Regions from separate parts of the Telluria sp. RT2P19 genome, predicted to be linked through region 3. Evidence: predicted binding sites of a transcription regulator. Region 3 holds the regulator's gene; each other region holds the start of a gene.
What was found. Region 3 encodes sigma-54, which starts transcription at its own class of promoters, with help from an activator protein. Its sites were predicted from a motif close to TGGCANGNAANCTGCTTT; they were not measured.
Positions count from the first base shown of each region.

Region 1: a site for sigma-54 is predicted at 1,600-1,617, ahead of AC56KW_RS21525 (CmpA/NrtA family ABC transporter substrate-binding protein). Genes of this name have one in related genera too.
Region 2: a site for sigma-54 is predicted at 3,227-3,244, ahead of AC56KW_RS03510 (pilin). Genes of this name have one in related genera too.
Region 4: a site for sigma-54 is predicted at 1,447-1,464, ahead of AC56KW_RS20665 (transglutaminase family protein). Genes of this name have one in related genera too.

Region 1 is NZ_JCASIL010000021.1:3,143-8,813, forward strand. Features, by position in the region: gene AC56KW_RS21515 (GH36-type glycosyl hydrolase domain-containing protein) at 1-811, shown strand, start outside; gene AC56KW_RS21520 (gluconokinase) at 863-1,381, opposite strand; gene AC56KW_RS21525 (CmpA/NrtA family ABC transporter substrate-binding protein) at 1,696-3,090, shown strand; gene ntrB (nitrate ABC transporter permease) at 3,103-3,978, shown strand; gene AC56KW_RS21535 (ABC transporter ATP-binding protein) at 3,968-4,864, shown strand; gene cynS (cyanase) at 4,897-5,346, shown strand; gene gntR (HTH-type transcriptional regulator GntR) at 5,371-5,671, opposite strand, start outside.
Region 2 is NZ_JCASIL010000002.1:302,637-308,307, forward strand. Features, by position in the region: gene AC56KW_RS03500 (fasciclin domain-containing protein) at 1-365, shown strand, start outside; gene AC56KW_RS03505 (S9 family peptidase) at 508-2,577, shown strand; gene AC56KW_RS03510 (pilin) at 2,630-3,154, opposite strand; gene sucD (succinate--CoA ligase subunit alpha) at 3,457-4,338, opposite strand; gene sucC (ADP-forming succinate--CoA ligase subunit beta) at 4,357-5,526, opposite strand; gene AC56KW_RS03525 (DUF2889 domain-containing protein) at 5,594-5,671, opposite strand, start outside.
Region 3 is NZ_JCASIL010000020.1:18,732-24,402, reverse strand. Features, by position in the region: gene AC56KW_RS21030 (KpsF/GutQ family sugar-phosphate isomerase) at 1-631, shown strand, start outside; gene AC56KW_RS21025 (KdsC family phosphatase) at 631-1,185, shown strand; gene lptC (LPS export ABC transporter periplasmic protein LptC) at 1,196-1,801, shown strand; gene lptA (lipopolysaccharide transport periplasmic protein LptA) at 1,846-2,394, shown strand; gene lptB (LPS export ABC transporter ATP-binding protein) at 2,406-3,158, shown strand; gene AC56KW_RS21005 (RNA polymerase factor sigma-54) at 3,170-4,654, shown strand; gene hpf (ribosome hibernation-promoting factor, HPF/YfiA family) at 4,729-5,088, shown strand; gene AC56KW_RS20995 (enoyl-CoA hydratase/isomerase family protein) at 5,212-5,671, shown strand, end outside.
Region 4 is NZ_JCASIL010000019.1:47,911-53,581, reverse strand. Features, by position in the region: gene AC56KW_RS20665 (transglutaminase family protein) at 1-1,374, opposite strand, end outside; gene AC56KW_RS20660 (circularly permuted type 2 ATP-grasp protein) at 1,540-2,952, shown strand; gene AC56KW_RS20655 (alpha-E domain-containing protein) at 2,954-3,979, shown strand; gene AC56KW_RS20650 (zinc-binding metallopeptidase family protein) at 4,056-5,174, opposite strand; gene AC56KW_RS20645 (PKD domain-containing protein) at 5,457-5,671, shown strand, end outside.

The DNA.
Region 1 (5,671 bases), on a different contig from region 3:
CCGCGCCGGCGCCGGCGAGATGAATGGCGCCGCCAACACCCACCTGTGGGACGGCGCCTGGTTCGCGCGCGGCATCACCGACGACGACGTCAAGTTCGGCGTGGCCAGCGATACCGAGGGCCGCATCTACCTCAATCCCCAGAGCTGGGCCTTCCTGTCCGGCGCGGCCAGCGCCGAACAGCGCGCCAGGATGCTCGGCGAGATCGACGAGCAGCTGCGCACGCCGTACGGGGTGCAGATGTTCGCGCCGCCCTACAGCGCCATGCGCGAAGACGTCGGCCGCGTCACGCAAAAGCATCCCGGTTCGGCCGAGAACGGCGCGGTGTACAACCACGCCTCGGTGTTCTACATCTACAGCCTGTACACGATCGGCGAGGCCGACCGCGCCTTCGATGCGCTGCGCAAGATGATCCCCGGCCCGGGCCAGGACGACTACCTGCAGCGCGGCCAGCTGCCGGTGTTCATTCCCAATTACTACCGCGGCGCGTACAAGGAGTATCCGCGCACCGCCGGGCGTTCGAGCCAGCTGTTCAACACAGGCACCGTGGCCTGGGTCTATCGCTGCCTGATCGAGGGGCTGTGCGGCTTGAAGGGCGATATGCAGGGCTTGACGGTAGCGCCGCAACTGCCGTCGGGGTGGGATGGGATGTCGGTCACGCGGCGCTTCCGTGGTGCGACTTTCGAGGTCGAGATCAAACGGGGCGCGGTGCGACAGGTCGAGGTGATCTGCGACGGCGTCGCCCTGCCTGCGGCGCGCATCGACAAGGTCGAAGCGGGTCGCAGCTACAAGCTCGAGGTGACGGTTCCCTGATGGCCGGACGCCAGGAGGGCTTCCCCACTCCTGGCGCCATTGCCGAGGCCCTCAGCCCCGGACGCTGGCAAGAATCTGCCCGACCAGCTGTTCCGGGAGGTCGCGGATATCCAGGGTAATGCCGGCTTCGTCCGGCTGCAGGGGTTCGAGCGTGCTCAGCTGGCTGTCGAGCAGCGACGGCGGCATGTAGTGACCGGGGCGGTTGCTCACGCGCTCCAGCAGCAGGCCGCGCTCGCCCGCCAGGTGGGCGAAGCGCACGTCGCCGCCGGCGCTGCGCAGCAGGTCGCGATAGGTACGCTTGAGCGAGGAGCACGACAGCACCGCCCCGCCCTCGCGCGCGGCAAGCTTGTCGCGCAGGCTCAGGAGCCAGTCGCGGCGGTCGTCGTCGGTCAGCGCGACGCCGGCCGACATCTTGGCCACATTCGCCTCGGAATGGAAGGCATCCCCCTCGATGAAGGGCGCACCGAGCCTGGTGGCCAGCGCCGCGCCGATGCTGCTCTTGCCGCAACCGCTCACGCCCATCACTACCCAGGCGGTTCCCTTGTCGTCGTCTCGCGCTTCTGTCGTCATGTCGTCCATGTTAACGCTAACATCAATAAGGTCGATTGTAGCCGCTGCGCGGTAAGGATGTAAACCCATCACGCACCACGAGCGGGCAGATGCGCGCAATAGGTGCTCCGGCGCCTGCCGATGGCGAGCGCCGTCACGGTTCCTGCACGATACCCGGGCGCGACCCAAAGCGTCGTTTTCGCTCTGGGAAGGAGGTGATGTCCCTACCCGATGCCATATGGCACAGGTCTTGCTGGTGACAAAGTATGGGCAGGTCAACGCCGGTCGCGCCGTTTCATTTTTTGCGTCATCACCACTACCAGGGATCTTCGCCAATGAAAGATGAGAATCTGTACCGCCCCTATTCGACCGAGTCCAGCCTGAGTGGTTGCGCCTGCGGCAGGCATGGCTCCCAGGCCGAGCACGAGCGCCAGGCGCAAGCCGCGCGGCTGCGGCGCGCGGGTGACGCCGAAGCGCTGTCGGGCGACTTCATCGAGGCCGCTGCGGTACGCGCCTTGTTCCCCCATGAAGTGACGCGCCGCAACCTGATCAAGGCCGTGGGCGCGCCGACGCTGATGGCGGCGGTCGGCGCGGTGCTGCCGCTGGCCAGCCTGCAGGCCAATGCACAGGAAAAAGCCGGCGCGCTCGAGAAGAAGGACCTCAAGATCGGCTTCATTCCGATCAACTGCGCCACGCCCCTGATCATGGCCGACCCGATGGGCATGTACAAGGCGCAGGGGCTGAACGTCACCCTCAGCAAGACCGCCGGCTGGGCGCTGGTGCGCGACCAGATGATCAACCGCGAACTCGATGCGTCGCACTTCCTCGCGCCGATGCCGCTGGCGATGTCGGCCGGCCAGGGCGGCACGCCGCAGCCGATGCGCGTCGCCACCATCCAGAACATCAACGGGCAGGCGATCACGCTCGCGCTCAAGCACAAGGACAATCGCGACCCGCGCAACTGGAAGGGCTTCAAGTTCGCGATTCCGTTCGAGTACTCGGTCCACAACTTCCTGCTGCGCTACTACCTGGCCGAGCACGGGCTCGACCCCGACCGCGACGTGCAGCTGCGCGTGACGCCGCCACCCGAGATGGTCGCCAACCTGCGCGCCGGGAATATCGACGGCTTCCTCGGTCCCGATCCGTTCAACCAGCGCGCCGTGTTCGACCAGGTCGGCTTCATCCACATCCTGACCAAGGACATCTGGAACGGCCATCCCTGCTGCGCCTTCGGCGCCTCGCAAGCCTTCATCGACCAGAACCCGAACACCTTCGCCGCGCTGTACCGTGCCATCCTGAACGCCACCGCGATGGCGCACAAGCACGAGAACCGGGCCGAGATCGCCAAGGCCATCTGCAAACCCGCGTACCTGAACCAGCCCGAGACCGTCGTGCTGCAGGCGCTCTCGGGCCGCTTCGCCGATGGCCTGGGCAAGGTGCGCAACGAACCGGACCGCGCCGACTTCGACGCCTTGCCGTGGTATTCGATGGCGACCTGGATGCTGACGCAGATGAAGCGCTGGGGCTACCTGAAGGGCGACGTCAACTACAAGGCGCTGGCCGAACAGGTCTTCCTGCTCACCGATGCGCGCAAGCAGATGGCGGCCCTCGGCATGCAGGCGCCTGCCGCCGCCGCCAGCGGCTACCGCCCGTTCACGATCATGGGCAAGACCTACGATCCGGCCAGGCCGCAGGCCTACCTGGACAGCTTCGCCATCAAGCGCGCCTGACAGGAAAAGCCCATGCACAAGCAACTCAGGTTGAAGGCGGCGCTGCTGTCGCTGGCGCTGCTGCTGGTCCTGCTCGGGGTCTGGCATATCGCCACCGCGCCGCGCGCCGCGGCGCCGGTGGCCGCCATGAGCGCCGAGCAAGCCGAGTACGCGGCCCTGATGGGACAAGCGCCGGCGGCCGGCGCGGCTCCGGCGCCGGCCGCCGGCGGGGGCTTCCCGACGCCGGCCGGGTTCGCGCTGGTGGCGGTAGGCCACCTGGCCGATCCGTTCTATGATCGCGGCCCGAACGACCGCGGCATCGGCATCCAGCTGGGGCATTCGCTGGTGCGCGTCGGCCTGGGCTACCTGCTGGCGATGCTGGTGGCGATCCCGCTGGGTTTCGCGATCGGCATGTCGCCCCTGCTGTACCGCGCGATCGATCCTTTCATCCAGGTGCTCAAGCCGATCTCGCCGCTGGCCTGGATGCCGATCGCCCTGTACACGATCAAGGATTCATCGATCTCGGGGATCTTCGTGATCTTCATCTGCTCGATCTGGCCCATGCTGATCAACACCGCGTTCGGCGTGGCCGGCGTGCGCAAGGACTGGCTCAATGTCGCGCGCACGCTCGAAGTGTCGCCGCTGCGCAAGGCTTTCCTGGTGATCCTGCCGGCGGCGGCGCCGACCATCATCACCGGCATGCGCATCTCGATGGGGATCGCCTGGCTCGTGATCGTGGCCGCCGAAATGCTGATCGGCGGGAACGGCATCGGCTACTTCCTGTGGAACGAGTGGAACAACCTGTCGCTGGCGAACGTGATCTTCGCCGTGCTCATGATCGGCATCGTGGGCATGGCGCTGGACCTCATGTTCGCCGCCCTGCAAGGGAAGGTGACCTATGCCGAATGACCGTTTCGTCCAGGTCGACGGCCTGGCCAAGACCTATCGCGCCGGCCAGGCGCCGGTGTTCGAGGGGGTGACGTTCGCGATCGAGCGCGGAGAGTTCATCTGCATCATCGGCCACTCGGGCTGCGGCAAGAGCACCATCCTCAACGTGCTCGCCGGCCTCGAAGAAGCCAGCGCCGGCACCGTGATCATGGACGGCCGCGAAGTGACCGGCCCTGGCCTGGACCGTGGCGTGGTGTTCCAGAGCCACGCCCTGCTGCCCTGGCTGAGCGTGGAAGACAATATCGGCTTCGCCGTGCGCTCGCGCCATCCCGGCTGGCCGCGCGAGAAGGTGCGCGAACACGGCGCGCGCTTCATCGAGATGGTCGGCCTGGGCGGCGCGGCGCGCAAGAAGCCGGCCGAACTGTCGGGCGGCATGAAGCAGCGCGTGGGCATCGCGCGCGCCTTCGCGGTCGAACCCAAGATGCTGCTGCTGGACGAACCGTTCGGCGCGCTCGACGCGCTTACCCGCGGCACGATCCAGGACGAGCTGCTCGGCATCTGCGCGGCGACGCGGCAGACCGTCTTCATGATCACCCACGACGTCGACGAAGCGATCCTGCTGGCCGACCGCATTTTCTTGATGAGCAACGGTCCCCGGGCGCGCATCGCCGAGATCGTCGTCAACACGCTGCCGGCCGAGCGCACGCGCGCGACGATCCACCGCGATCCCCAGTTCTACAAGATCCGCAATCACCTGGTCGATTTCCTGGTGCGCCGGTCGAAGATGCTGCAGCAGTCGGGCGCCGAGATCGCGGACGTGCCGGCGACACGCATCGTGCATCCCGGCCTGGAACCCGACGCGGCGCAGGCCGCGCCCGACGACTACGGCGCCAGGGCTTCGGCCTGAACGTCCCCCCTTACCCACCCATGGAGCAGAGAATGATTTCAAGCCGCGAAGACGTCACCAGGATGATCGTGTCCGCCAAGGTCCGCAAGGGCATCAAATGGCGCGACGTGACCGAGGCCACCGGCCTGTCGAAGGAATGGACCACGGCCGCCTGCCTGGGCCAGATGACCCTGACCAAGTCGCAGGCCGAGGCGGTCGGCAAGATCTTCGAGCTGTCCGACGAAGCCATCGCCTGGCTGCAGATCGTGCCCTATAAAGGTTCGCTGCAGACCGCGGTACCGACCGATCCGCTGATCTACCGCTGGTACGAGCTGGTGAACGTGTACGGCACCACGATCAAGGAACTGATCCACGAGGAGTTCGGCGACGGCATCATGAGCGCCATCGATTTTTCGATGGACATCCAGCGCACCGACGACCCGAAAGGCGATCGCGTCAACGTGGTCTTGTCGGGCAAGTTCCTGCCCTACAAGACCTACTGAAGGCGCTACCGGGGCGCGGCCGGGTCAGGCGCTCTCGCGCTCGCGCAAGGTGAAGCCGAGGTCGATCCGCTTGCGCTCGGGCTCCTTGCCCTTGATCACCTGCAGCAGCAGGCCGGCCGCCTCGAAGCCGATCTGGTAGCGCGGCGTGTCGATGGTCGTCAGCGACGGCATCATCCATGCCGACGCCGGCAAGTCGTTGAAGCCGCAGACGGCGATGTCTTGCGGAATACGGATGCCGTGACGCTGGCAGTGGTAGACGGCGCCGTGGGCCAGGTCGTCGTTACAGCAGAAGACGGCGTCGCAGTCGGGCATGCGCGCCATGATC
Region 2 (5,671 bases), on a different contig from region 3:
CCTTCAATACGCTGGTTACCGCCGTCCAGGCCGCCGGCCTGACCGACACCCTGAAAGGGCCGGGTCCGTTTACCGTGTTCGCCCCGACCGATGCGGCATTTGCAAAAATTCCGAAAGTCAAACTCGACGCACTGCTGAACGACAAGGCGGCACTGGCCAAGGTGCTGACCTACCACGTGGTGCCTGGCAAGGTCATGGCCGCCGACGTCAAGCCCGGCGACGTCAAGACCGTCGAAGGCAGCGCGTTCGCGGTAAAGGTCGCGGGCGGCAAGGTCATGGTCGACAAGGCCACGGTGACCAAGACCGATATCGCTGCCGATAATGGTGTCATCCATGTGATCGATACGGTCATCATGCCTAAATAATTGCCTCTTCCTCGTACGGTAGCGTTTCCCCGCCTGGCGCCGCCGGCTGCGGGGAATGGTTCGGTTTCATGCCTGGTGACATCGTGGTAAATTGCCGGCTTGCCTGCGGCACCCGGCCGTGGCACTGATCGACGAGGATGGAATGACATTTCGCTTGCTGACGATGGCAGCGGCCCTGCTGGCCGCCACCACCGCGACGGCCGCGCCGCGCGGCTTTACCGTGGAAGACCTGGTCAACATGGAACGGGTCGGCAGCCCGGCCGTGTCGCCGGACGCCACGCGCGTGATCTATACCGTGCGCAGCACGGATATGGAAAAGAACCGTGGCAATACCCAATTGTGGATGGTCGACCTGCGCGCCGCCAAGCCGGTGCCGCAACGCCTGAGCCAGCATGCGTCCAGCAGCAGCGACCCGGAGTGGTCGCCCTCTGGCGACGCCGTGTATTTCCTGTCGGCGCGCTCGGGCTCGTCGCAGGTGTGGCGCCAGCCGGTCAACGGCGGCGAGCCGGTGCAGGTCACCAGCCTGCCGCTGGACATCGACAACTTCCGCCTGGCTCCCAGCGGCGACCGCCTGGCCTTCAGCCTGACCGTGTTCCGCGATTGCGCCGACCTGGCCTGCACCAGGTCGCGCCTCGACGCCAAGGAAAAGGACAAGGCCACCGGCAAGGTCTATGACCGCCTGTTCGTGCGCCACTGGGATACCTGGAACGACCACCGCAACGCGGTGCTGTTCTCGGCGCCGCTGGGCGCCGATGGCAAGGCCGGCGGCGAGCCGGTCAGCCTGTCCGGCTCGCTCGACGGGGACGTGCCGTCGAAGCCTTTCGGCGACCGGGAAGAGTACCGTTTCAGCCCGGACGGCAAGACCATCGTGTTTTCAAGCCGCATCGCCGGCAAGACCGAGGCCTGGTCGACCAACTTCGACCTGTACAGCGTCCCTGCCGCCGGCGGCGCCGCGCCGCGCAACCTGACCCAGGACAATCCGGCCTGGGATACCAAGGGCACCTTTTCGCCGGACGGCCGCACGCTGGCCTACCTGGCGATGGCGCGTCCCGGCTTCGAGGCCGACCGCTACCAGGTCATGCTGATGGACGTGGCCACTGGCCAGAAACGCAAGCTCGCGGCCGACTGGGACCGTTCGGCCGGCAACCTGATGTGGCGTGCGGATGGCAAGGCGCTGATCGTCGATGCCGAAGACATCGGCCAGCACCGCCTGTTCTCGATCGACGTCGCCAGCGGCAAGGTGACGCCGCTGACCGACAAGGGCGCGGTGGGCGCCTACGACCTGCGGCGCGACACCCTGGTCTATACCCACGCCAACCTGCAGTCGGGCGCGCAACTGTTCTCGATGAAGCTGGGCGGCAAGCCGAAGCAGCTGACCGACCTGAACACCGAGCGCTTGAAGGATGTGCGCTTCGGTGAATCCGAGCAGTTCTCGTTTGCCGGGGCCAATGGCGAGACCGTCCACGGGTATGTGATGAAGCCGTGGAACGCCCAGCCGGGCCAGAAGTACGCGGTTGCCTTCATCGTCCACGGCGGCCCGCAGGGCAGCTTCGGCAACAGCTGGAGCTATCGCTGGAATCCGCAGGTGTACGCGGGTGCGGGGTATGCGGCCGTGTTCATCGACTTCCACGGCTCGACCGGCTACGGCCAGAAGTTCACCGATGCGATCAGCAACGACTGGGGCGGCAAGCCGCTGGTCGACCTGCAGAAGGGCTACGACGCGGCGGTGCAGAAATTCCCTTGGCTCGACCGTTCACGCGACTGCGCGCTGGGGGCGTCGTACGGCGGCTACATGATGAACTGGATCGCGGGTAACTGGTCGGATGAGTTCAAGTGCATCGTCAACCATGACGGCGTGTTCGATACCCGCGGCATGGCGTACTCGACCGAGGAGCAGTGGTTCACGGATTGGGAAAGCGGCGGCCCTTACTTCAAGGTGCCGGAGAATCACGAGCGCTTCAACCCGGTTCATCACGTAAACAAGTGGAAGACGCCGATGCTGGTGATCCAGGGCGACCTCGATTTCAGGATCCCGACGGCGCAGGCGCTGGGGACGTTCACCGCGCTGCAGCGCATGGGTGTCGACAGCAAGCTGCTGGTGTTCCCGGATGAAAACCACTGGGTGCTCAAGCCAGCGAACTCGCTGCAGTGGCATCACACCGTGGTGGGGTGGCTGGATCAGTATTTGAAGACGCAGCCTGCTGTGAAGTAAGCTGGAAAGCAAAAAGCCCGCTGTGAAGCGGGCTTTTTGTTGGGGGTGAAGATTAGCCTGGGCCGTCTTCGCCTTCGCCTTCGCCTTCGCCACCACCGGTGCCGCCGCCTGCTGGGAGTTCAACGCTGTTCTTAAGGAGAGATTCCTTAACTGCGTTGTTCGTCACGGTCGTGGTCACGTTCCATGCAACAGCGCTAGCGGTCACGACTGGTTTGAAGATAACATCTTTTTCTGCGGTACCGTCACCGATATTCTTGAGGGTCATCGTGATCACGCCGGCATTGGTCACGGTCACATTGTCGACTTCAGCGGTTTCTGCGAACTCTGGGAAAGCGCCCGGGCTGGTCGTCGAGTTGCAGCTTGTGGCTGCGCCATTTTCTTGCACGCACATTGCTACTGCAGTTTTGTACGGATTGACGACGCTTAGCGCATTCGATGCTTTAGCACGTGCAGTGTAGTTGCTGTACTGTGGAATCGCAACAGCTGCCAGGATACCGATGATGGCAACGACGATCATCAGTTCGATCAGGGTAAAGCCGCCTTCGGCTTTCTTGCTTGGCATTTGCTTGAAGTTCATTTTTCTCTCCAGGGTGGTATGTCGAAAGTTGGGACTACGTGTCTTGTGCTGCTCTGCTGCTACGCTTTCCTATATGCAAGCGCTGTGCCAGCCCGAAAACAGCAGAAAACGGTCGATTTTATTAATATTGAGATAATAAAACCCTGTGCCACGACAAAAATTGGCGTCTCTACTGACAAATTTTGTCAGTGCCTTGGAGCAATTTTTGTCAGCTAACGATTATTGGCGACAAAAAATGGAACCCCAAACAAAACGGGGAGCCGAAGCTCCCCGTTTTGTTACCGATCAAGAGATCGTCAGAATTACAGCATCGCCTTCAGCAGACGCGCCATTTCCGATGGGTTCTTGGTGACGGTGATGCCGCAGGCTTCCATGATTTCCAGCTTGGCTTGCGCGGTGTCGGCGCCGCCCGAAATCAGCGCGCCGGCGTGGCCCATGCGCTTGCCTGGAGGCGCGGTGACGCCAGCGATGAAGCCGACCACTGGCTTCTTCATGTTGTCCTTGATCCAGTGAGCAGCGTTCGCTTCGTCAGGACCACCGATTTCGCCGATCATGATGACCGCGTCGGTATCAGGATCGTCGTTGAACATGCGCATCACGTCGATGTGCTTCAGGCCGTTGATCGGGTCGCCGCCGATGCCGACTGCCGACGATTGGCCCAGGCCCAGTGCGGTCAGCTGGCCGACTGCTTCATAGGTCAGGGTGCCCGAACGCGACACGACGCCGATACGGCCCTTCTTGTGGATGTGGCCCGGCATGATGCCGATCTTGATTTCGTCAGGGGTGATCAGGCCTGGGCAGTTCGGGCCCAGCAGCAGGGTCTTGGAACCGGCTTTGGCCATGCGATCCTTGATTTCCATCATGTCGCGGACAGGGATGCCTTCGGTGATGCAGATTGCCAGGTCCAGCTCGGCTTCGACGGCTTCCCAGATTGCGGCGGCTGCGCCTGCTGGTGGGACGTAGATGACCGACACGGTGGCGCCGGTTTCCGAGGCAGCTTCCTTGACGGTTGCGTAGATCGGGATGCCTTCGAAATCTTCACCGGCTTTCTTCGGGTTCACGCCTGCGACGAAGGCTTCCTTGCCGTTCGCGTAGTCGCGGCACATACGGGTGTGGAATTGGCCGGTCTTGCCGGTGATGCCCTGGGTGATGACTTTGGTGTCTTTATTGATCAGAATCGACATTTTTATTTCCTTAGCGAATTAGGCTTTACCAGCGGCGGCGGCAACGACCGATTTCGCTGCGTCTTCCATCGTATCGGCGGCGATGATCGGCAGACCCGAGTCAGCCAGCATCTTCTTGCCCAGGTCTTCGTTGGTGCCCTTCATGCGCACGACCAGCGGCACTTGCAGCGACACGGCTTTCGATGCGGTGATCACGCCTTCGGCGATGACGTCGCAACGCATGATGCCGCCGAAGATGTTGACCAGGATGGCCTTCAGTTCCGGGTTCTTCAGCATGATCTTGAAGGCTTCGGTCACTTTCTCGGCCGTGGCGCCACCGCCCACGTCCAGGAAGTTGGCCGGCTCGCCGCCGAACAGCTTGATGGTGTCCATGGTGGCCATGGCCAGGCCGGCGCCGTTGACCAGGCAGCCGATGTTGCCGTCGAGCGAAATGTAGGCCAGGTCGAACTTCGATGCTTCGACTTCGGCTGGATCTTCTTCGTCCAGGTCGCGGTAGGCGACGATCTCTGGATGACGGAACAGCGCGTTGGCGTCGAAGTTGAATTTCGCGTCCAGGGCGATGATCTTGCCGCTGCCGGTAACGATCAGCGGGTTGATTTCGGCCAGCGATGCGTCGGTATCCCAGTAGGCTTTGTACAGGCCTTGCAGGTTGGCGCGCGCGTCGGCGATCGAGCCTTCCGGCACGCCGATCTTGGCGGCGACGGCATCGGCGTCGGCGTCGGTCAGGCCGACGGCCGGGTCGATCACGACGTTGTGGATTTTTTCCGGGTTGCTGTGGGCGACTTCTTCGATGTCCATGCCGCCTTCCGACGAGGCCATCAGCACGACCTTCTGGGTGACGCGGTCGGTGACCAGCGAAACGTACAGTTCCTGCTTGATGTCGGCGCCTTCTTCGATCATCAGGCGACGCACTTTCTGGCCTTCAGGGCTGGTCTGGTGGGTCACCAGTTGCATGCCCATGATCTGCTCGGAGTATTCCTTGACTTGCTCGATCGACTTCGCGACCTTGACGCCACCGCCCTTGCCACGGCCACCAGCGTGGATCTGTGCCTTGACGACCCAGACCGGACCGCCCAGCTCTTCAGCGGCTTTGACAGCGTCTTCGACCGACATGCACGGAATGCCGCGCGGAACAGTCACTCCGAATTTTCGGAGGATCTCTTTGCCCTGGTACTCATGGATCTTCATGCTGGCTTCCCTTCTTCTATTACTGAATTAGAAATACGGTTGAACTACAAAATAAAAACGACGAACGCTAACCCGAGACGGCCTTGATCGACCAGCGTGGGTAGTATTTGGCCACGGCAGGGCCGTCGCTGCGCAGGGCATGGCA
Region 3 (5,671 bases):
GCGCCTGGGCGCGCGCGTGATCGCCATGACCGGCAAGCCGGCCTCGCGCCTGGCCAAGCTGTCCGACGTCCACCTGAACATCGCGGTGGACAAGGAAGCCTGCCCGCTCAACCTGGCGCCGACCACCAGCACCACCGTGACCCTGGCCATGGGCGACGCGCTGGCCGTGGCGCTGCTCGACGCGCGCGGCTTTCGCGAGCAGGACTTCGCGCTGTCGCATCCGGGCGGCGCCCTGGGCCGGCGCCTGCTGACGCATGTGCGCGATGTGATGCGCAGCGGCGACGCGGTGCCGAGCGTGAGTCCCGAGACGTCGCTGGTCGAGGCGCTGCTCGAAGTGACCCGCAAGGGTCTCGGCATGACCGCGATCGTCGACGCCGAAGGCCGTCCGGTCGGCGTGTTCACCGACGGCGACTTGCGCCGTGTGATCGAACGCATGCACGACTTCTCGAACATCCAGATCCGCGACGTGATGCACGCCGATCCGCGCCGCGTGCGTCCAGGCCAGTTGGCGGTCGACGCCGTCGCCGTGATGGAAGAATTCCGCATCAACCAGATGCTGGTGGTCGACGACGACGACCGTCTGATCGGCGCGCTGCATATCCACGACCTGACCCGCGCGAAGGTGATCTGATGAGCGACACATTCATTCCTGCCATTACCCCGCTGGCCCACATGGAACGGGCCGCGCGCGTCAAGGTCATGATCTTCGATGTCGACGGCGTGCTGACCGACGGCAGCCTGACCTATGGTCCCGACGGCGAGGTCACCAAGACCTTCAATGTGCTCGACGGCCTGGGGATCCAGCTGTTGAACAAGACCGGCGTGCAGACCGCGATCATCAGCGCGCGCCTGTCGCCGATCGTCGTCAAGCGCGCGGCCGATCTCGGCATCTCGCATGTCCACCAGGGCATCCACGACAAGCGCATCGGCTTCGCCAAGCTGTTGGAAAGCACCGGCTTCACGGCCGAGCAGTGCGGCTATATCGGCGACGACGTGATCGACCTGCCGCTGTTCGCCCGCGTTGGCTTCGCGGTCGCCGTGCCTTCGGGCCACCCCGAGGTGCAGCATCGCGCGCATTACGTCACGAAGAACGGCGGCGGCCGTGGCGCCGTGCGCGAGGTGTGCGACCTCGTGATGCGCGCCCAGGGCACCTACGACCAGGCGCTCGCGCCGTATTTCGCCTGAGGCCGTGAGCATGGCTACCGTCGTCGTCAACAAGCGCACCGCCCATCGCTGGAATCTGCTGGCGATGATCGTCATCGGCACCTTCTTCGCCTTCGGCAGCTTCTGGCTGCTGCAGCTGATGCAGGCGTCCGACATCGACGCCCAGCTGGGCGGCCCGCCGGACGAGCCGGACTACATCGTCGAGAACTTCTCGTTCGTGCGCATGACCGAGAACGGCCAGCCGAGTTACCTGGTGTCGGGCAAGCGCCTGGCGCACATCCCGAATGGCGACGTGTCGCACGTCGAGGCTCCGGTGCTGCGCGGCGTCGAGCCGGGCCGCCCACCGATGACGGTGGTCGCCAGGAACGCGCAGATCCACCACGAGGAGCACCGCGTCGAGCTGGTCGGCGACGTCGACCTGCAGCGGCCCAGGACGGCGCAGAGCGAGTCGCTGCAGGTGCGCACCCAGGCGCTCACCGTGCTGCCCGACGAAGAAATCCTGAAGACCGATCTGCCGATCGACATGCAGCTCGGCGCGTCCAGCGTCAAGGGCACCGGCATGGTCGCCAACAACGCGACCATGCAGATGCACCTGTCCAGCCGCGGCCAGATCGTCTATCCGCCACGCCAGCGCTGACCCGCCTTTAGCGCCGCGTGCCAACCCGAGACCCGCATCCAACCATGAAAAAACTCCTAGCTGCCGTTTGCCTCTCCCTGCTGTCGCTGACGGCCGCCGCCGAGCGCGCCGATTCGCTCAAGCCGGCAGTGATCGACTACGATTCGCTCGACGTCGACGAGGTCACCGGCACCCGTATCCTGACCGGCAACGTGATCCTGACCCGCGGCACCCTGCAGCTCAAGTCGGACCGCGCCCTGGTCAAGGAAAGCCCGGAAGGCTATATGAGCGTGACCCTCACCGCCGCCGGCGGCAAGGTCACCACCTTCCGCCAGAAGCGCGACGGCGGTCCCGACCTGTGGGTCGAGGGCCAGGCCGAACGCATCGAGTACGACGAGCGTTCGGAACTGGTGCGCCTGTTCTCCAACGCCATCGTGCGCGAACTGGAAGGTTCGCGCATGACCAACCAGATCACCGGTCCTTACATCTCCTACGACAACCGCAAGGAAGTGGCCACGGTGCGCAACGACGTCAGCGGCCAAAGTAAAGTTGGCGGCGGCCGCGGCACCCTGATCCTGGCGCCCAAGCGCGCCCCGGCCGGAGGCGCCCAATGACGGCAGCCCCGATGGAGCTGGGCGATTGCAGTACCCTGGTCGTCAAAGGCCTGCAGAAGAGCTATGGCAAGCGCCTGGTGGTGCGCGACGTGTCGCTGCAGGTCGAATGCGGTGAAGTGGTTGGCTTGCTGGGCCCGAACGGCGCCGGCAAGACGACGTCGTTCTACATGATCGTCGGCCTGGTGCCGTCGGATGCCGGTTCGATCGACATCAACGGTACCGACATCACGAGCCTGCCGATCCACCGCCGCGCGGTGCTGGGCCTGTCCTACCTGCCGCAAGAGGCGTCGGTGTTTCGCAAGCTGACGGTCGAAGAGAACATCCGCGCCGTGCTCGAACTGCAGAAGGACAACGGCAAGCCGCTGTCGAAAGACCAGATCAACGCGCGCCTCGACACCCTGCTGGCCGACCTGCAGATCGAGAAGCTGCGCGAAAATCCGGCCTTGTCGCTGTCGGGCGGCGAGCGCCGCCGCGTGGAAATCGCGCGCGCGCTGGCGACCAATCCGCGCTTCGTGCTGCTCGACGAGCCATTCGCCGGCGTCGATCCGATCGCCGTGATCGAGATCCAGCGCATCGTGCGCTTCCTGAAGGAGCGCAAGATCGGCGTCCTGATCACCGACCACAACGTGCGCGAGACGCTCGGCATCTGCGACCGCGCCTACATCATCAACCAGGGCGCCGTGCTGGCATCGGGCCGCCCTGACGACATCATCGCCGACGAGTCGGTGCGCCGCGTGTACCTGGGTGAACACTTCCGCATGTGAGCGACACCTAGATGAAACAGTCCCTGCAACTTCGCACATCGCAGCACCTGGCGCTCACGCCGCAATTGCAGCAATCGATCCGCCTGCTGCAGCTGTCGACACTCGAACTGCACCAGGAGATCGAGCAGATACTGGGCGATAACCCCTTGCTGGAACGGCTCGACGATCCGCTCGACCGCTCGGTGCGCTTGCTGGCCGATGGCGCCATCAACAACGCGCCGGCCAATGGCGAAGCGCCGTCCGCGCCCGGCCAGCAGGCCGAGGGACAGGAGGCGCCAGCGCCGGCAGGCGAGGCCGAAGGCTTCGATGGCGCCGCCGATGGCGACCGTGGCGACGCCGACTGGAGCGATGGCGGTTCGGTATCGTCGGGCAGTGGCGGCGAGGATGAAGACGGCCGCCCGCAGCTGGAGGCCTGCGCCATCACCTTGCGCGAGCACCTGATGGAACAGGTGCGCGAAGCCACCTTGTCGGCGCGCGACCGGGCGCTGGCCGAGCTGGTGATCGATGCGCTCGACGACAACGGCTACCTCGAGGAACCACTCGACGAGATCCACGCCCGTCTGCCCGAAGAACTCGAGATCGAGATCGACGAGCTGCGCTGCGCGCTGGCGCTGGTGCAGAGCATGGACCCGGTGGGCGTCGGCGCGCGCAGCGCGGCCGAATGCCTGGCGCTGCAGATCCGGCGCATGCCCGGCGTGCCGATGGTCACGCGGCGCATGGCGCTCACCATCGTCGAGGGTTACCTGAGCTGGTTCGCCCAGCGCGAATACAGCAAGCTCAAAAAAGCGCTCGACTGCGACGACGAAGACCTGCGCGAGGTGCAGGCCGTGGTCCGCCAGTGCAATCCGCATCCGGGCGCCGCCTTCGCATCGAACCTGTCCGACTACGTGGTGCCGGACGTGATCGTGCGCCGTTCCAAGAGCGGCTGGGCTGTCACGTTGAACCCGGACGTGATGCCGCGCCTGCGCGTCAACAGCCTGTACGCGAACCTGCTCAAACAGGGCAAGAGCGAGGCGCAGATGGGCGCGCAGCTGCAAGAAGCGAAGTGGCTCATCAAGAATATGCGCCAGCGTTTCGACACCATCCTCCGTGTGGCGGAGGCGATTGTCGAGCGCCAGCGCAACTTTTTCTCGCACGGCGCGGTTGCCATGCGGCCCCTTGTTTTACGTGAGATTGCTGATACACTAGGCCTACACGAGAGCACAATTTCTCGTGTCACAACTCAAAAATATATGCTGACCCCGCACGGCATGGTTGAGTTGAAGTATTTCTTCGGCAGCCACGTTGCCACCGAGGCGGGAGGCGAAGCATCCTCGACGGCAATACGTGCGCTCATCGCACAATTGACAGGAGCAGAAGACCCTAGGAACCCTTTATCCGACAGCAAGATCGCGGAGATGCTCGGGGAACAAGGCATGGTCATCGCGCGCCGCACGGTTGCAAAATACCGTGAAGCCCTCAAGATACCCCCTGTAAGCCTCCGCAAGTCCTTGTAACTGCGCCGTCCACAGACATCGTGCCTTGTCGCGTCCTGTGGCCCACACGGTGCAACATTTTCAAAGGAGTGTGTATGAACCTCACAATCAGTGGCCATCATCTCGAAGTAACCCCCGCCATCCGTGAATACGTTCAGAATAAGCTCGAGCGCATCATTCGCCATTTCGACCAGGTGATCGACACCCACGTCTTCCTGGCCGTCGACAACCTCACTGAAAAAGAAAAAAGGCAGAAAGCAGAGATCAACGTGCAGGTATCGGGCAAGACCCTGCATGTGGCAAGCGTCGCGCAAGACCTGTACGCCGCGATCGACACGCTGATGGATAAGCTGGACCGTCAAATCCTGAAACACAAGCAGCAACTGAAGGACCATAGCCGTACTTCGATCAAACGCCTGCCGGAAAACGGCGGCGAAGACGCCGCTGTCGCCTGATCAGGCGCAGGGCTCACACTAGCTAAGGGCGTCTAAGGGGACGCCCTTTTTGCATCCGGCTTCCCGGTATGACGCGCGTCGCGTGTTCGGTAAAATGCATCTCTCTCCATTACCGACCACGCCATGACCGACCACGTCCTGACCAGCATCGCCAACCGCACCGGCATCATCACCCTCGACCGTCCGAAGGCGCTCAATTCGCTGTCGCTCGCGATGGTGCGCGCGCTGACCGACATCCTGCTTGTCTGGCAGGCCAACCCGCAAGTCGACGCGGTCATGCTCACCAGCAGCAGCGAAAAGGCCTTGTGCGCAGGCGGCGACATCCGCTTCTTCCATGAAGTCGGCCATGCGGGTCCGATGGGCGGCAGCGCGCTGCTCGAGGATTTCTTCACCGAAGAATACGCGCTGAACCACCTGATCCATTTCTATCCGAAGCCCTATATCGCCATCATGGACGGCGTCGTGATGGGCGGCGGCATGGGCATCGCCCAGGGCGGCCCGGATTGCGGGCTGCGCATCGTGACCGAGCGCACCAGGATGGCCATGCCCGAAGTGAACATCGGCCTGTTCCCGGATGTCGGCG
Region 4 (5,671 bases), on a different contig from region 3:
CTGCAGCAGCACGTCTTCATAGGCCGGGATGGCGCTGCCCGCCGGCAGGCCGAGCGACTTGACCAGCTCGGCGATGAAGCGGCCGGCTTCCTCGCCGCCATAGCCATCGTCGACATGCTCGTCCGAGAACAGGGACGGATCGAGCCAGATCGGCTGGCCATCGACGCGCCAGAAGATGTTGAGCGCCCAGCGCGGCAGGGGCTCGCCCGGATACCATTTGCCCTGGCCGTAGTGCAGCATGCCGCCCGGCGCGAAGTGGTTTTTCAAACGGTGCAGCAGGTTGCCGGCCAGTTCGCGCTTCTTGTCGCCGTGCGCCAGGGTATTCCATTCGGGACCATCCATGTCGTCGATCGAGACGAAGGTGGGCTCGCCCCCCTGGGTCAGGCGCACGTCCTGGGCCAGCAGATCGGCATCGACCTGCTGGCCCAGGCGGTCGATGGCCTGCCAGTCGGCCTCGCTATACGGCTTGGTCACGCGCGGATCTTCATGGATGCGGGTGATCGTCATCTCGTGGACGAAGGTGACCTCGGCCTTGTCGCTGAACCCCGTCACCGGCGCCGCCGACGACGGCAGTGCGGTACAGGCGAGCGGAATATGGCCTTCGCCCGCCAGCATGCCCGACGTCGGATCGAGCCCGATCCAGCCGGCGCCGGGGATATATACCTCGGTCCAGGCGTGCAGGTCGGTGAAGTCCTCCAGGGGACCGCTCGGACCGTCGAGCGCTTCCTGGTCGGCCCGCAGCTGGATCAGGTAGCCCGAGACGAAACGCGCCGCCAGCCCCATCTCGCGCAGGATCTGCACCAGCAGCCAGCCAGTGTCGCGGCACGAGCCGGAACACTTTTCCAGCGTGTCTTCGGGCGTCTGCACGCCGGGTTCCATCCGCAACAGATAGGCGATATCGCGCTGCAGGCGCTGGTTGATGGCCACCAGGAAGTCGTTGGTGTTCATCGGCTGCGCCAGCAGCTCGCGCCGCGCCGCGTCCACCCAGGCCAGCAGGCGGGGACCCGGCGGCTCGGCCTGGGCGTAGGCGCTCAGCTCCGCCTTCAGTTGCTCCGGATAGGCGAAAGGGAAGTTTGCGGCATAGCTTTCGATGAAAAAATCGAAGGGATTGATGACGGTCATGTCGGCGACCAGGTCGACCGTGAACTCGAGCGTATCCGTTTTTTCCGGGAAGACGAAGCGGCCGATGTAGTTGCCGTACGGGTCTTGCTGCCAATTGATGAAATGCGCTTGCGGTAGCACCGACAGCGAATACGACAGGATCGGCGTGCGCGCATGCGGCGCCGGACGCAGGCGCACTTCATGCGGCGACAGGGCGACTTGCCGGTCATAGCGGTAACTGGTCTTGTGGTGCAGCGCGATACGGATAGCCATGCAAAAGTGCCTTTATAGGGAAGATCACCAACGATACCAGTCTGATCGGCGGGTGCCTGTTTCAACAGTATTTAAGCATGATTCGTACCCGCAATATAATGCGATCGTGCGGCATCGCCCCAGCTGGCACGTTTCTTGATTGCACTTATGTCACTGGAGGATCCGATGCCGAATTTTTATGATGAAATGTATTCCGCTGCGGCAACTGCACGCCCTCACTACGACGCATTTGCCCGGTGGCTTGCCCTGCAGCCGCCGCACCTGATCGCGCAAAAGCGGGCCGAAGCCGAACTGACTTTCCAGCGCGTGGGAATCACCTTCGCGGTCTATGGCGACAACGCCGGCAAGGAACGCCTGATCCCGTTCGACATCATCCCGCGCGTGATCGACGCCGCCGAATGGGCCCGGCTGCAGGCCGGCCTGGTGCAGCGGGTGACGGCACTGAACCGCTTCCTGCACGATGTCTACCATGAGCAGAACATCCTGAAGGCGGGCATCATCCCGGCCGAACAGATCCTGGACAACGCCCAGTACCGGCCCGCCATGCAGGGCGTCAAGATGCCTTCCGATATCTACGCCCATATCGCCGGGGTCGACATCGTGCGCGCCGGCGAGGGCGAGTTCTACGTCCTGGAAGACAATCTGCGGGTGCCTTCGGGCGTGTCGTACATGCTGGAAAACCGCAAGATGATGATGCGGCTGTTCCCGGCGCTGTTCGCGAGCAACCGCGTGGCGCCGGTCGAGCACTATCCCGACCTGCTGCTCGACAACCTGCGCACCGTGGCGCCGCACAGTCCGGGCGACCCGACCGTGGTCGTGCTCACGCCCGGCATGCACAACTCGGCCTATTTCGAGCATGCCTTCCTGGCCCAGCAGATGGGCGTGGCGCTGGTGCAGGGGCAAGACCTGTATGTGAGCGACGACACTGTGTACATGCGCACCACGCGCGGGCCGAAGCAGGTCGACGTCATCTATCGCCGCATCGACGACGACTACCTCGACCCACGCGCCTTCCGCGCCGAGTCCACCCTGGGCGTGCCGGGCCTGCTCGACGCGGTGCGTGCCGGCCGGGTCGGCCTGGCCAACGCCATCGGCACCGGGGTGGCCGACGACAAGTCGATTTATCCGTATGTCCCGGACATGATCGAGTTCTACCTGGGCGAACAGCCGATCCTCAACAACGTGCCGACCTACCAGTGCAGGAAGAAAGAAGATCTCGCCTACACCCTGTCCAGGCTGCCCGAACTGGTGGTCAAGGAAGTGCACGGCGCCGGCGGCTACGGCATGCTGGTCGGGCCGGCCTCGACCCACGCCGAGATCGAGGCCTTCCGCGCGCGCCTGCTGGCCAATCCCGACGGCTATATCGCCCAGCCCACGCTTGCGCTGTCGGCTTGCCCCACCTATGTCGAAGCGGGCATCGCGCCGCGCCACATCGACCTGCGGCCCTTCGTCTTGTCGGGCAAGACCGTGTCGATGGTGCCGGGAGGCCTGACCCGGGTGGCGCTGCAGGAGGGCTCGCTGGTAGTCAATTCGTCGCAGGGCGGCGGCACCAAAGACACCTGGATACTGGAGAACTAGCATGTTGAGCCGCACCGCAGATCATTTGTTCTGGATGGCCCGTTATACCGAGCGGGCCGAAAACACGGCCCGCATGCTCGATGTCCGGGTCCAGTATTCGCTGATGCCGCAGTCGGCGCAAGCCGAGCAGCAGGGCTGGCGCAGCATGCTGGCCGTGTCCGAGCTGGAATCGCAGTTCGAGGCCAAGTATCCGGCGCTCACGCAGAAGGACGTGATCGATTTCATGGTCCGCGATCCGGACAACCTGTCCTCGATCACCAGCTGCCTGCGCGCGGCGCGCGAGAATGCGCGCGCCGTGCGCGGGGCCCTGACCACCGAGGTATGGGAAACCGAAAACACGACCTGGCTGATGCTGCAGCAGCACCTCAAGAAACGCACCTTCGAGCACGATCCGGGCCAGTTCCTGGAATGGGTCAAGTACCGTTCGCACCTGTCGCGCGGCGTCACGCTGGGCACCATGTTCCAGGACGAGGCGTTCAATTTCATCCGCCTCGGCACCTTCCTGGAACGAGCCGACAATACGGCGCGTATTCTCGACGTCAAGTTCAGGTCCCAGGCGTCCGATCCGATCCAGGCCGGGACGCAGGCGGAGTTCTACCAGCTTGCGGCGCTGCTGCGCTCGGTCTCTGCCTTCGAGATCTACCGCAAGGTCTACCGCGACGCCATCACGCCGAAGCGGGTGGCCGAGCTCTTGATACTGCAGGAGAAAATGCCGCGCTCGCTGGTGGCGTGCATCGCCGCCGTGGTCGCCAACCTGAAGGACGTACGCAATGCGCAGTCGCACGACACCGAGCGCCTGGCCGTGGAACTGTACGCCATGCTGCAATCGGCCCCGATCGGCGACATCCTCGAAGAAGGCCTGCACGAATTCCTGACCCGCTTCCTGGCGTCGGTCGACGCACTGGGCAACGGCATCAGCCGCGACTTCCTGATCCCGATCGAACCGGCCTTGCCTGAAGAAGGACCGACCCAGTCCCAGACGCAGACCCTGTCCGGGATGACGCAAACCCAGACCCAGACCGCGTGACGGGGCGCACCAGCATATCGCGCGTCGCACCGTTTTGAGGAAAACGGCGGCGCGCGCGTCATGATGGTGCGTCGGCTCAGGCTTCGGGCGCGGCAGGCGCCGGCGTCGTCGCCGGCCTGACTGGCACGGCATCCTTCTTGATCTGGGCGCGCACGACCCGGTGCACGAAGTGCAGTTTTTCCATGACCGGCGGGCTGAGCGTGAAGGGATACGAGTCCGGCATCCCGATGCTGCGATTCAGGCTGTTGAGCACATAGGTCAGCGCGAACCAGTCGTTCAGGGTATCGTCGAACGCATCCGTCCTGGTTGGCAGGGTGATGCCGTCGAGCGCAGGCTCGTCGGCCTTGCGCGGCTTGAGCTGCAGGCCGCAGGCGTGCGCCGTCTCCAGCGTATCGATCATATGCAGGTAGTGGGCCCAGGTCTCGGCCCAGTCTTCCCACGGATGGGAGCTCGCATAGCTGCTCACGAAGCGCTCCGCCCAGTCTTCGGCGGGCCCGTTCTCGTAGTGGCGTTTCAAGCTTTCGCCATAATCCTGGCGCTCGTCGCCAAACAGGGAGCGGTACTCGTCGATCCAGGGGCTGCCGACGACCAGGCGATCAAAATAGTAATGTCCACTTTCGTGACGGAAATGGCCTAACAGGGTGCGATAACGCTCGTGCATCTGTTCGCGCGTGCGTTCGCGCTCGGCCGGATCGGCTTCGGCGATGTTCAGGGTGATGACGCCGTCGGCATGGCCGGTCATCACGCACTGGTCGGTCACGCCGTCTTCCAGGAACTGGAATGCCAGGCCGGTTTCGGGCTCGGCTTCTTTTGACGCCGGGGTCAGGTTCAGCGTGGCCAGCGAAAACAGCAGGCGGCGCTTGGCTGCTTCGAGGCGCGCCCACAGGATATGGTTTTTTTCCGACGTCAGTGCCGGGATGACGACGGTCAGCTGGCACGAGGCGCACAGATCGTGCGGGTCGTCCGCAGGCAACATCCAGTTGCAGACATTGTGCTGCACATAATTGCGGCACTGTTTATAGACCTTGCCTTCGTCGCTGCGGTTCAAGCTGCGCCACAGGCCGTCCGCGGTCTGCTCGAAGCTGTTGACGCTGCGCGTGGCCGGCTGGTAGCCGAGCGTGCTGTCGCAGTTGAAGCACAAGGTATTTTCAAAAAATATCTGTTGTGAGCACTTATCACAGTGGAAGGTTTTCATGGCAGGACTGGAGAGTGGATAAGAGGCGTGGTGGTCGGTATTGACAATCTAACAGCAAAATCGATCTCAACGGGCGCGTGTAAGACAGCGCCGCATAACGTGTGCGTATGCAAAGAGGGTGTGCGATGGCCACCACAGGATGCCTTGGTCTGGCACAGATGAGCGCGCGATAGCGGGTCAGGCTCGATCGTGCGACCCGATGCCCGGTGCACGATCGTCTGGGTTGCCCGCATCGTCGATGGTGACGGGTCCTGGATTACTCATTCACCATGGGAGATATGCATGACTTTTGTTCGAGCAAGAAAAGGTGTGGCTGGCAACGCGGCAAGGTGGCTGGCGCGCGTGATGTTGCCGTTGCTGCTGCTGCTGGTGGCTGACGGTGCGGCGCTTGCCCAACCGGCGCATCCCACTTACCGCGTCATCAATCTCGTGCCGGGCGCGATCGCTACCTATCCGAACATCAACGCCAGCGGGCAGGTGGCTTTTTCATCCATCGA